DNA from 3 places in the Pseudomonas tolaasii NCPPB 2192 genome. Region 3 is predicted to be linked to each of the others. Evidence: predicted binding sites of a transcription regulator. Region 3 holds the regulator's gene; each other region holds the start of a gene.
What was found. The regulator sigma-54, encoded in region 3, starts transcription at its own class of promoters, with help from an activator protein. The targets are predictions, from matches to a motif close to ANTGGCATNNANNTTGCTNT.

Region 1 (3,278 bases), 4.0 Mb from region 3:
TCACCTGCGAACAAAAGCCCAGCCTCGAAGACGCTGCGCACATGATTCGCAACAAGCTGGTGCCCGTTGCGGCCGAGCTTGACCTCAATGACCTGGAAGGCCGCAAGCCCGAACCTACGGTCAAGATCCTCAAAGACCAGAACAGCATTCAAATCCTCGACATCTCTCCCGCCGCCTGAACAATCCCTGACTGCCATTCAAACCCCTCTGGTGGAGGTGATAGCTTCGCGCTACTCTGCAAGTGAGATCAGCGAATGAATCGCTAAGGTCTGGTCTTGTCAGCTACATGCTTGTTCTCCCTCGGTGATGTTGTTGCCGTAGCCCCACGCCAGCAGGGCGTGGGCTTCGGGATGCACGGAAAGTCTATCCATCAATTTGAGGAGCACTTTTCATGAGCACAGCCTATCAAGAAGACATCAGCACCAACGTTCTGCGCCGCATGAAAGAAGGCGGCTTCGATTTCTCGCGTTTCCACCCCATCGAGTTTTACGCCATTTTCCCGGATGAGGAACGTGCGCGCAGGGCTGCGGGCCGGTTTCGTGGGGAGTCCCTGAATGCCCAGGTCAGCGCGCGGGATGATGGCGCCTGGTATCTGGAATTGAGCAAAATCATGTCTGCCACCTACGACGGCATAGGAGATTTCGAGCAAGACTTTGGGGCGGTGGTCGAGCCGCTGGGCGGGATCATCGAAGGGTGGGGCGTCAAGCAGGAGGTGCGTGGGTTACCCATGTAGCGTGAAGTCATGAGTTACGCAGCGAATCGGCTGACCTTGGGGTCGGCCGATTTTGTTTGTGCTGTGGGAAAAGTATTCGGAACTTGCAGCACTTTTTTCTGCACCAAAAAAAAGCCACCCAAAGAGGGTGGCCTAAAGGGAAGAGCGGAGCGCTGAAGTTGTAGGACGAGTCCTGTTCAGCAGATGGTTGCGATTATCCGCAGGCGCGGCCCGGCAGTGAAATCAACTCTGACTATGCTGTCGATAGTCAAAACCCGCATTGTGATGAAGCGCGGGACGGGACGGCGCGCATTCTGCGCACCAGGACGGTGCGAGCAAATGTTCGTGGTTATTCAACTCACTGATTCTTAAGTGTTTATGCCGATGGCACGGGCCTTGCGATCGTTTTTTGCGATTGCTTATGCGCCCGGGTGACAAGGAGTACGGCATGACCCGCACTTATTACGACGAAATGTACGACGGGGCAGGGCAGGTTCGCCCCCATTACCGCGAGTTCGCCCGCTGGCTGGCGCACACCCCCGCCGAACTGCTGGCACAGCGCCGGCGCGAAGCCGATTTGCTGTTTCATCGCGCCGGTATCACCTTCACCCTGTATGGCGACGAGCAGGGCACCGAACGCCTGATTCCTTTCGACACGATCCCGCGCAGCATTCCGGCGAGCGAGTGGCAGATCGTCGAGCGCGGCTGCATCCAGCGGGTCAAGGCGCTGAACCTGTTTCTCGCCGACCTGTACCACGAGCAACGCATCATCAAGGCCGGAATCATTCCCGCTGAACAGGTGCTGGCCAACGATCAGTACCAGTTGGCGATGCAGGGGCTGGACCTGCACCGTGATTTGTATTCCCACATCTCGGGCGTCGATCTCGTACGCGATGGTGACGGCACGTACTACGTGCTTGAAGACAACTTGCGTACGCCCAGCGGCGTCAGCTACATGCTCGAAGACCGCAAGATGATGATGCGCCTGTTCCCCGAACTGTTCGCCGCCCAGCGCATCGCGCCCATCGACCACTACCCCAACCTGTTGCTCGACACCCTGAAAAGTTCTAGTCCGCTGGATAACCCCAGCGTGGTGGTGCTGACCCCGGGGCGCTTTAACAGTGCGTTCTTCGAGCACGCCTTTCTCGCGCGGGAAATGGGCGTGGAGCTGGTAGAAGGTGCTGACCTGTTCGTACGTGACGACCGCGTGTTCATGCGCACCACCGACGGCCCCAAGGCAGTGGATGTGATCTACCGCCGCCTCGACGACGCCTTCCTCGACCCGCTGGCGTTCAAGCCGGAGTCCATGCTCGGCGTGCCCGGCCTGCTCGCGGCTTACCGCTCGGGCAATGTCGTGCTGGCCAATGCCATCGGCACCGGGGTGGCGGATGACAAGTCGGTGTACCCCTTCGTCACCGAGATGATCCGTTTTTACCTGGATGAAGAGCCGATTCTGAAGAACGTTCCTACGTTTCAATGCCGTAAGCCCGATGAACTGTCCCACGTGCTGGCCAACCTTCCAGAGCTGGTCGTGAAAGAAACCCAAGGCTCCGGCGGTTACGGGATGCTCGTGGGGCCTGCGTCCACGAAGGCGCAAATCGAAGCCTTCCGTGAGCGCATCAAAGCCAAGCCCCACGCCTATATCGCCCAGCCGACCCTGTGCTTATCCACCTGCCCGACCTTTGTCGAAAACGGCATAGCGCCGCGCCACATCGACCTGCGCCCCTTCGTGTTGTCCGGCAAGGAAACCCGCGTGGTACCCGGTGGCTTGACCCGTGTAGCCCTGCGTGAAGGTTCGTTGGTGGTGAACTCGTCCCAGGGCGGCGGCACCAAAGACACCTGGGTGGTTGAGGACTGATGCCATGCTGAGTAGAACTGCCTCGGATTTGTATTGGATGTCGCGCTATCTGGAGCGCGCGGAAAACCTCGCGCGCATGCTCGATGTCAGCTACTCGCTGTCGCTGATGCCCCAGGACGGGCGCGGCGACGGCCTGCACGAATTGGCCATGCCGCTGCTGATCACCGGCACGCTGGAGGATTATCACGCGCGCCATGGCGAGTTGGACGCCGAACGCCTGTTGCACTTTTTCGCACTGGACGCCGCCAACCCGGCGAGCATCTACAGTTGCCTCGGCGCCGCGCGAGCCAGCGCCCATGCCGTGCGTGGGCGAATTACCGCCGATATGTGGGAAAACATCAACGCTACCTGGCTGGATATTCGCGATATCGCCCGTCAAGGGCTCAGCCGCTATGGCATGAGCCGCTTCTGTGAGTGGGTCAAGGAGCGCTCGCACCTGTTTCGGGGTGCCACCTACGGCACCATCATGCGTAACGATGCGTTTCGCTTTATTCGCCTGGGCACCTTTATCGAGCGTGCCGACAACACCCTGCGCTTGCTGGATGCGCGCTACGAAATGGCCGGCGACCGCGCGTTTGCGGTCACCGACGGCACGGCCCACGCCTACTATCAATGGAGTGCCTTGCTGCGTGCGTTGTCGTCATTCGAGGCCTACACCGAAATCTACCGCGACGCGCCCGGCGCCCGCCAGGTGGCGGAGTTGCTGCT
Region 2 (3,278 bases), 640 kb from region 3:
TGCGAACCTTGATTTCTTCTTCGCTTTTCAGCTCGATGTAGGCATCGATGAAGTCGTCGCTGAATACGCCGCCTTTGGTCAGGAACGCACGGCCCTTGTCCAGCTCTTCCAGGGCTTCTTTCAGGCTGCCGCACACTTGTGGGATCTCTTTGGCCTCTTCAGGCGGCAGGTCGTACAAGTTTTTGTCGGCGGCGTCGCCAGGGTGGATCTTGTTCTGAATACCGTCCAGACCCGCCATCAGCAGTGCTGCGAAAGCCAGGTATGGGTTGGCAGCCGGGTCCGGGAAACGTGCTTCGATACGACGGCCGCGTGGGCTGTTGACGTAAGGAATGCGGATCGAAGCGGAACGGTTACGAGCCGAGTAGGCCAGCATGACCGGTGCTTCGAAGCCTGGTACCAGACGCTTGTAGGAGTTGGTTGCCGGGTTGGTGAAGCCGTTCAGGGCCTTACCGTGCTTGATGATACCGCCGATGAAGAACAGGGCAGTTTCCGACAGGCCGGCATAACCTTCGCCGGCGAAGGTGTTCTTGCCATCTTTGGCGATGGACATGTGAACGTGCATACCCGAACCGTTATCGCCGTACAGTGGCTTCGGCATGAAGGTCGCGGTGCGGCCGTAGGCGTCAGCAACGTTGTGGACAACGTATTTCAGGGTTTGAACTTCGTCAGCTTTCTTCACCAGGGTGTTGAACTTGACGCCGATTTCGTTCTGGCCAGCAGTTGCCACTTCGTGGTGGTGAACTTCAACGACCTGGCCCATTTCTTCCAGCGCGTTGCACATGGAGGTACGGATTTCGTGGTCGTGGTCGAACGGAGGTACTGGGAAGTAGCCGCCTTTGACGCCTGGACGGTGGCCTTTGTTGCCGCCTTCGATGTCTTGGTCGGACATCCATGAGCCTTGCTCGGAGAAGATCTTGAACATCGAGCCGGAGATGTCGGACTTGAACTTCACTTCGTCGAAGATGAAGAACTCAGGCTCAGGACCGCAGAAAACGGTGTCACCGATACCGGTGGTCTTCAGGTATTCCTCGGCACGGTGGGCGATGGCGCGCGGGTCGCGATCGTAGCCTTGCATGGTCGAAGGTTCGATGATGTCGCAGACCAGAATCAGGGTCGGCTCTTCGGTGAACGGGTCCAGAACGGCAGAGTCGTCGTCCGGCAGCAGGATCATGTCGGAGGCTTCGATGCCTTTCCAGCCAGAGATGGAGGAACCGTCGAACATCTTGCCGACTTCGAAGAAGTCGTCTTCCAGCGCGTCGCGAGCCGGCATGGTCACGTGGTGCTGAGTACCTTTAGTGTCCGTGAAGCGCAGATCAATCCATTTAACGTCATGATCTTTGATGAGTTGAACCGACTTCGACATGGTGTCCTCCGGGTGGCTTCGGGCTGGGGTAGTGGAGTTAGCCCTTAGAATGTGGGTGATGCCGGCGCGAATACTCGACCAAGGCAACCTGCCTCACAAGAGAGCAAATTGCATGCCAGTGCGCCAACATGGCCTTTTTGCCTCAAAATGGCCCCTATAAAGGTGCAATCCGCTGAAGCGGAATAAAAAGCGCACTGCAATGTAGCGTTTATTTGCGCAAATGACCCGTTTTGGTGCGTCGAAAGCTTGGTGCATATTAACTGGTTAAACCTTGAGCGATTTCCGCTATAATCCGCGCCCCCCTTTTTCAGCAGGCCCGGCGCGCGCTGTTTCCATGAAATTAATCGTAAAAGTCTTCCCCGAGATCACCATCAAAAGCCGACCGGTACGGACGCGTTTCATCCGTCAATTGGCCAAGAACATCCGTGCCGTGCTCCGTGACCTGGACCCGGCTGTGGTGGTGAACGGCGTGTGGGACAACCTCGAGCTGGAAACCCGTATTACCGACGCCAAAGCCTTGAAGGACATGACCGAGCGCCTGAGCTGCATGCCGGGCATCGCGCATTTCCTGCAGGTGGATGAGTACCCGCTGGGCGACTTCGACGACATCACCGAGAAGTGCAAGCAGCACTACGGTGATTCGCTCACCGGCAAGATTTTTTCGGTGCGCTGCAAGCGCGCCGGCAAGCACCCGTTCAGCTCCATGGATGTCGAAAAATACGTCGGCAGCAAGCTGCGTCGCGAGTGCGGCGCCGCCGGAATTTCGTTGAAAACGCCGGAAATTGAAGTTCGGATCGAAATTCGCGACCAACGGTTGTTTGTGATCCACAGCCAGCACAACAGCATCGGCGGCTACCCGTTGGGTGCACTGGAACAGACCCTGGTATTGATGTCCGGCGGTTTCGATTCCACCGTTGCGGCCTACCAGATCATGCGCCGCGGCCTGATGAGCCACTTCTGCTTCTTTAACCTGGGCGGACGTGCACACGAATTGGGCGTGATGGAAGTTGCGCACTTCATCTGGAAGAAATACGGCAGCTCCCAACGCGTGCTATTTGTCAGCGTACCGTTTGAAGAAGTGCTCGGCGAAATTCTCGGCAAAGTCGATAACAGTCATATGGGCGTGGTATTGAAGCGTATGATGTTGCGCGCCGCGTCCCGGATCGCCGACCAGTTGCACATCGATGCGCTGGTGACCGGTGAAGCGATTTCCCAGGTGTCCAGCCAGACCCTGCCGAACCTGTCGCTGATCGACTGCGTGACCGAGAAGCTGGTGCTGCGCCCGCTGATCGCCAGCCACAAGCAGGACATCATCGACCTGGCAGAAGAAATCGGCACCGCCGACTTTGCCAAGCACATGCCTGAGTACTGCGGGGTCATCTCGGTGAATCCCAAGACCCACGCCAAGCGTCACCGCGTGGAGCATGAAGAGAAAGAATTCGACATGGCGGTTCTGGAGCGTGCGCTCGAGAACGCCAAAATGGTGCCAATCGACCGCGTGATCGACGAATTGGGCCAGGACGTGAAAATCGAAGAAGTCAGCGAAGCCCTGGCCGGCCAGATCGTCGTCGACATCCGTCACCCGGATGCCGCCGAGGATGAGCCGCTGGAGATTCCTGGCATCGACGTGCAAACGCTGCCGTTCTACGCACTGAACGCGCGTTTCAAGGAACTGGATAACAGCCGTCAGTACCTGCTGTATTGCGACAAAGGCGTGATGAGTCGCCTGCATGCCCACCATTTGCTCAGTGAGGGGCATGCCAATGTGCGCGTTTATCGACCGAGCTAAGAGCCCGGGGCTGTTTGCCTGTGGCCTGCGTCACCGGCCCCCCGACTCTGCCGTCAAGCTGTAACGGCAAGGCCTGACTCTACTGTTAATCGCTGCCACGACCTGTCAGCACACCGAATCCTCTGA
Region 3 (3,278 bases):
CCGGCCGTGCCAACGGCTCGAAAATCGGAACGCCGAAGCCGCGCATCGACATGGTTATCCAGCCGAAGCAGAAAGATGGCGCCGCCCAGCCTGCGCCTAAACCCGCAGCGAAGAAGACGAATTAATGGCAACCCTGAAAGCCCAGCATCTGGCCAAGGCCTATAAAAGCCGTCAGGTCGTGCGCGACGTCAGCCTGTCGATCGACAGCGGCCAGATCGTCGGCCTGCTCGGCCCTAACGGCGCCGGCAAGACCACGTGCTTCTACATGATCGTCGGGCTGGTTCAGGCCGATCAGGGCCGCGTCCTGATCGACGACCTGGACGTCAGCCACCAACCCATGCACGGCCGCGCCCGCGCCGGTATCGGCTATCTCCCACAGGAAGCGTCGATCTTCCGCAAACTGTCGGTGTCCGACAACATCATGGCGATCCTTGAAACCCGCAAGGAACTCGACCGTGACGGCCGTCGCAAGGAGCTGGAAAGCCTGCTGCAGGAATTCCACATCAACCACATCCGCGACAACCTCGGCATGAGCTTGTCGGGGGGTGAGCGCCGCCGTGTGGAAATCGCCCGTGCACTGGCCACCGCGCCCAAGTTCATCCTGCTGGATGAACCCTTTGCCGGCGTCGACCCGATCTCGGTGGGCGATATCAAGCAGATCATCCACCACCTCAAGGCCAAGGGCATCGGCGTGCTGATCACGGACCACAACGTCCGCGAGACCCTGGATATCTGTGAAACCGCCTATATCGTCAACGACGGTCAACTGATCGCCGAAGGCGACTCAGCCACCATCCTGGCCAATGAACTGGTCAAGGAAGTGTACCTGGGCCACGAGTTCCGCCTGTAAGCAGCACGGTGTCACGGCAGGCCGCCAAAGCGCGCGCGAGTCAATAAAAACCTCTACTTTTTTATTGTTACCGCGCTCTAGGCAAAGCCCCCGATATCAGGCATATAATTTGCTTATGTTTGGCGCTCACGCGCCCTGTCGTGGATGGCGCATTGCGCCGGCGAATAAGGTGTTAAGCCCCTGCCATGAAACCATCGCTAGTCCTGAGAATGGGCCAGCAGCTGACGATGACACCGCAGCTGCAACAGGCCATCCGCCTGCTCCAATTGTCGACCCTGGACCTGCAACAGGAAATCCAGGAGGCCCTGGAGTCCAATCCGATGCTCGAACGCCAGGAAGAAGGCGACGACTTCGACAATGCAGACCCGCTGGCCGATAACATCGAGCAAAAACCCAACTCCGACGTGCAAGAACCCTCCTACCAGGAAACCGCCCCAACGGTGGATAACCTCGAGGAAGGTGAATGGAACGAACGCATTCCCAACGAGCTTCCGGTCGATACTGCCTGGGAAGACGTTTACCAGACCAGCGCCAGCAGCCTGCCAAGCAATGATGACGATGAGTGGGATTTCACCACCCGCACGTCCGCCGGCGAGAGCCTGCAGAGTCATTTGCTGTGGCAATTGAACCTGGCGCCGATGTCCGACACCGACCGCCTGATTGCCGTCACCTTGATCGACTGCATCAACAATCAGGGTTACCTGGACGAGACGCTCGAAGAAATTCTTGAGGCGTTCGACCCGGAACTGGACATTGAGCTGGACGAAATCGAAGCTGTTCTGCACCGCATCCAGCAATTCGAGCCTGCCGGCATAGGCGCCCGCACCCTCAGCGAATGCCTGTTGCTGCAATTGCGCCAGTTGCCCGCCAAAACCCCTTGGCTCGCCGAAGCCCAGCGCCTGGTCACCGACTACATCGACCTGCTGGGCAGCCGCGACTACAGCCAGTTGATGCGCCGCATGAAGCTCAAGGAAGACGACCTGCGCCAGGTGATCGAGCTGGTGCAGAGCCTCAACCCGCGCCCGGGCTCGCAGATCGAATCCAGCGAGGCGGAATACGTCGTTCCTGACGTGATCGTCCGCAAGGACAACGAGCGCTGGCTCGTGGAGCTGAATCAGGAGTCGGTGCCGCGCCTGCGCGTCAACCCGCAATACGCAGGTTTTGTACGCCGTGCCGACACCAGCGCCGACAACACCTTCATGCGCAACCAGTTGCAGGAAGCGCGCTGGTTCATCAAGAGCCTGCAAAGCCGCAACGAAACCCTGATGAAAGTCGCCACCCAAATTGTCGAGCACCAGCGCGGCTTCCTGGAATATGGCGACGAAGCGATGAAACCGCTGGTTTTGCACGATATTGCCGAAGCCGTTGGCATGCACGAATCGACGATTTCCCGGGTCACCACCCAGAAATTCATGCATACCCCACGGGGTATTTATGAGTTGAAATACTTTTTCTCCAGCCATGTCAGCACCTCCGAAGGCGGCGAATGCTCGTCCACGGCGATCCGCGCGATCATCAAAAAACTGGTTGCCGCGGAAAATCAGAAAAAGCCATTGAGTGACAGTAAGATCGCTGGTTTACTGGAGGCACAAGGCATTCAGGTCGCCCGTCGAACCGTCGCCAAGTACCGCGAGTCCCTCGGGATCGCGCCTTCCAGCGAGCGCAAGCGTTTGATGTGACGGGCGGGCCATAGCGTTCCAGTGGTGGGTATTTCTGCCCACCGCTTTATGCACTGGCAACGAAGGAGAAGCTGTATGCAAGTCAACATCAGTGGACACCAACTGGAAGTAACCAAGCCCCTGCGTGAATACACCGAGAGCAAGCTGAACAAGCTTGCGGGGCATTTTGACAAGATCACCAACGTGCAGGTCATCATGGAGGTCGACAAGCTCAAGCAGAAAATCGAGGCCACCCTGCACGTACCGAATGCGAAGCTCGTCGCCAATGCGGAGCATGAAGACATGTACGCTGCGATTGACTCGCTCTACGACAAGCTGGACCGCCAACTCATAAAGCATAAGGAAAAGAATCTGCACCTGATGCAAGGTACAGGTCGTTAACTCTCCCCCCATGATCCGACTTGAAACCATCCTGACCCCCGGCCGTTCCCTTGTGAACGTGCCGGGCGGCAGTAAAAAGCGCGCCCTCGAACAAATTGCCAACCTGATCGGCCGTGAAGTGCCCGAACTGGACACGCAAGCTGTGTACGAAGCGCTTATTGCCCGTGAAAAACTCGGTTCTACCGGTTTTGGCAACGGCATAGCCATTCCTCACTGCCGCCTGCAAGGCTGTGAATCCCCGGTGAGCGCCCTGCTCCACCTGGACGCTCCTATCGATTTTGACGCCATCGACGGTGCTCCGGTCGACCTGCTCTTTGTTCTGCTGGTCCCGCAAGCTGCCACCGATGCACACCTGGAACTGCTTCGGC

Region 1: a site for sigma-54 is predicted at 1,096-1,115, ahead of ATI14_RS29985 (circularly permuted type 2 ATP-grasp protein). Genes of this name have one in related genera too.
Region 2: a site for sigma-54 is predicted at 1,464-1,483, ahead of glnA (glutamate--ammonia ligase). Genes of this name have one in related genera too.

The regions. Positions count from the first base shown of each region.
Region 1 is NZ_PHHD01000001.1:6,555,747-6,559,024, reverse strand. It holds gene ATI14_RS29995 (hypothetical protein) at 1-179, shown strand, start outside; gene ATI14_RS29990 (ribonuclease E inhibitor RraB) at 392-733, shown strand; gene ATI14_RS29985 (circularly permuted type 2 ATP-grasp protein) at 1,161-2,570, shown strand; gene ATI14_RS29980 (alpha-E domain-containing protein) at 2,575-3,278, shown strand, end outside.
Region 2 is NZ_PHHD01000001.1:1,892,167-1,895,444, forward strand. It holds gene glnA (glutamate--ammonia ligase) at 1-1,363, opposite strand, end outside; gene thiI (tRNA uracil 4-sulfurtransferase ThiI) at 1,698-3,152, shown strand.
Region 3 is NZ_PHHD01000001.1:2,536,111-2,539,388, reverse strand. It holds gene lptA (lipopolysaccharide transport periplasmic protein LptA) at 1-125, shown strand, start outside; gene lptB (LPS export ABC transporter ATP-binding protein) at 125-850, shown strand; gene ATI14_RS11735 (RNA polymerase factor sigma-54) at 1,036-2,529, shown strand; gene hpf (ribosome hibernation-promoting factor, HPF/YfiA family) at 2,605-2,910, shown strand; gene ptsN (PTS IIA-like nitrogen regulatory protein PtsN) at 2,921-3,278, shown strand, end outside.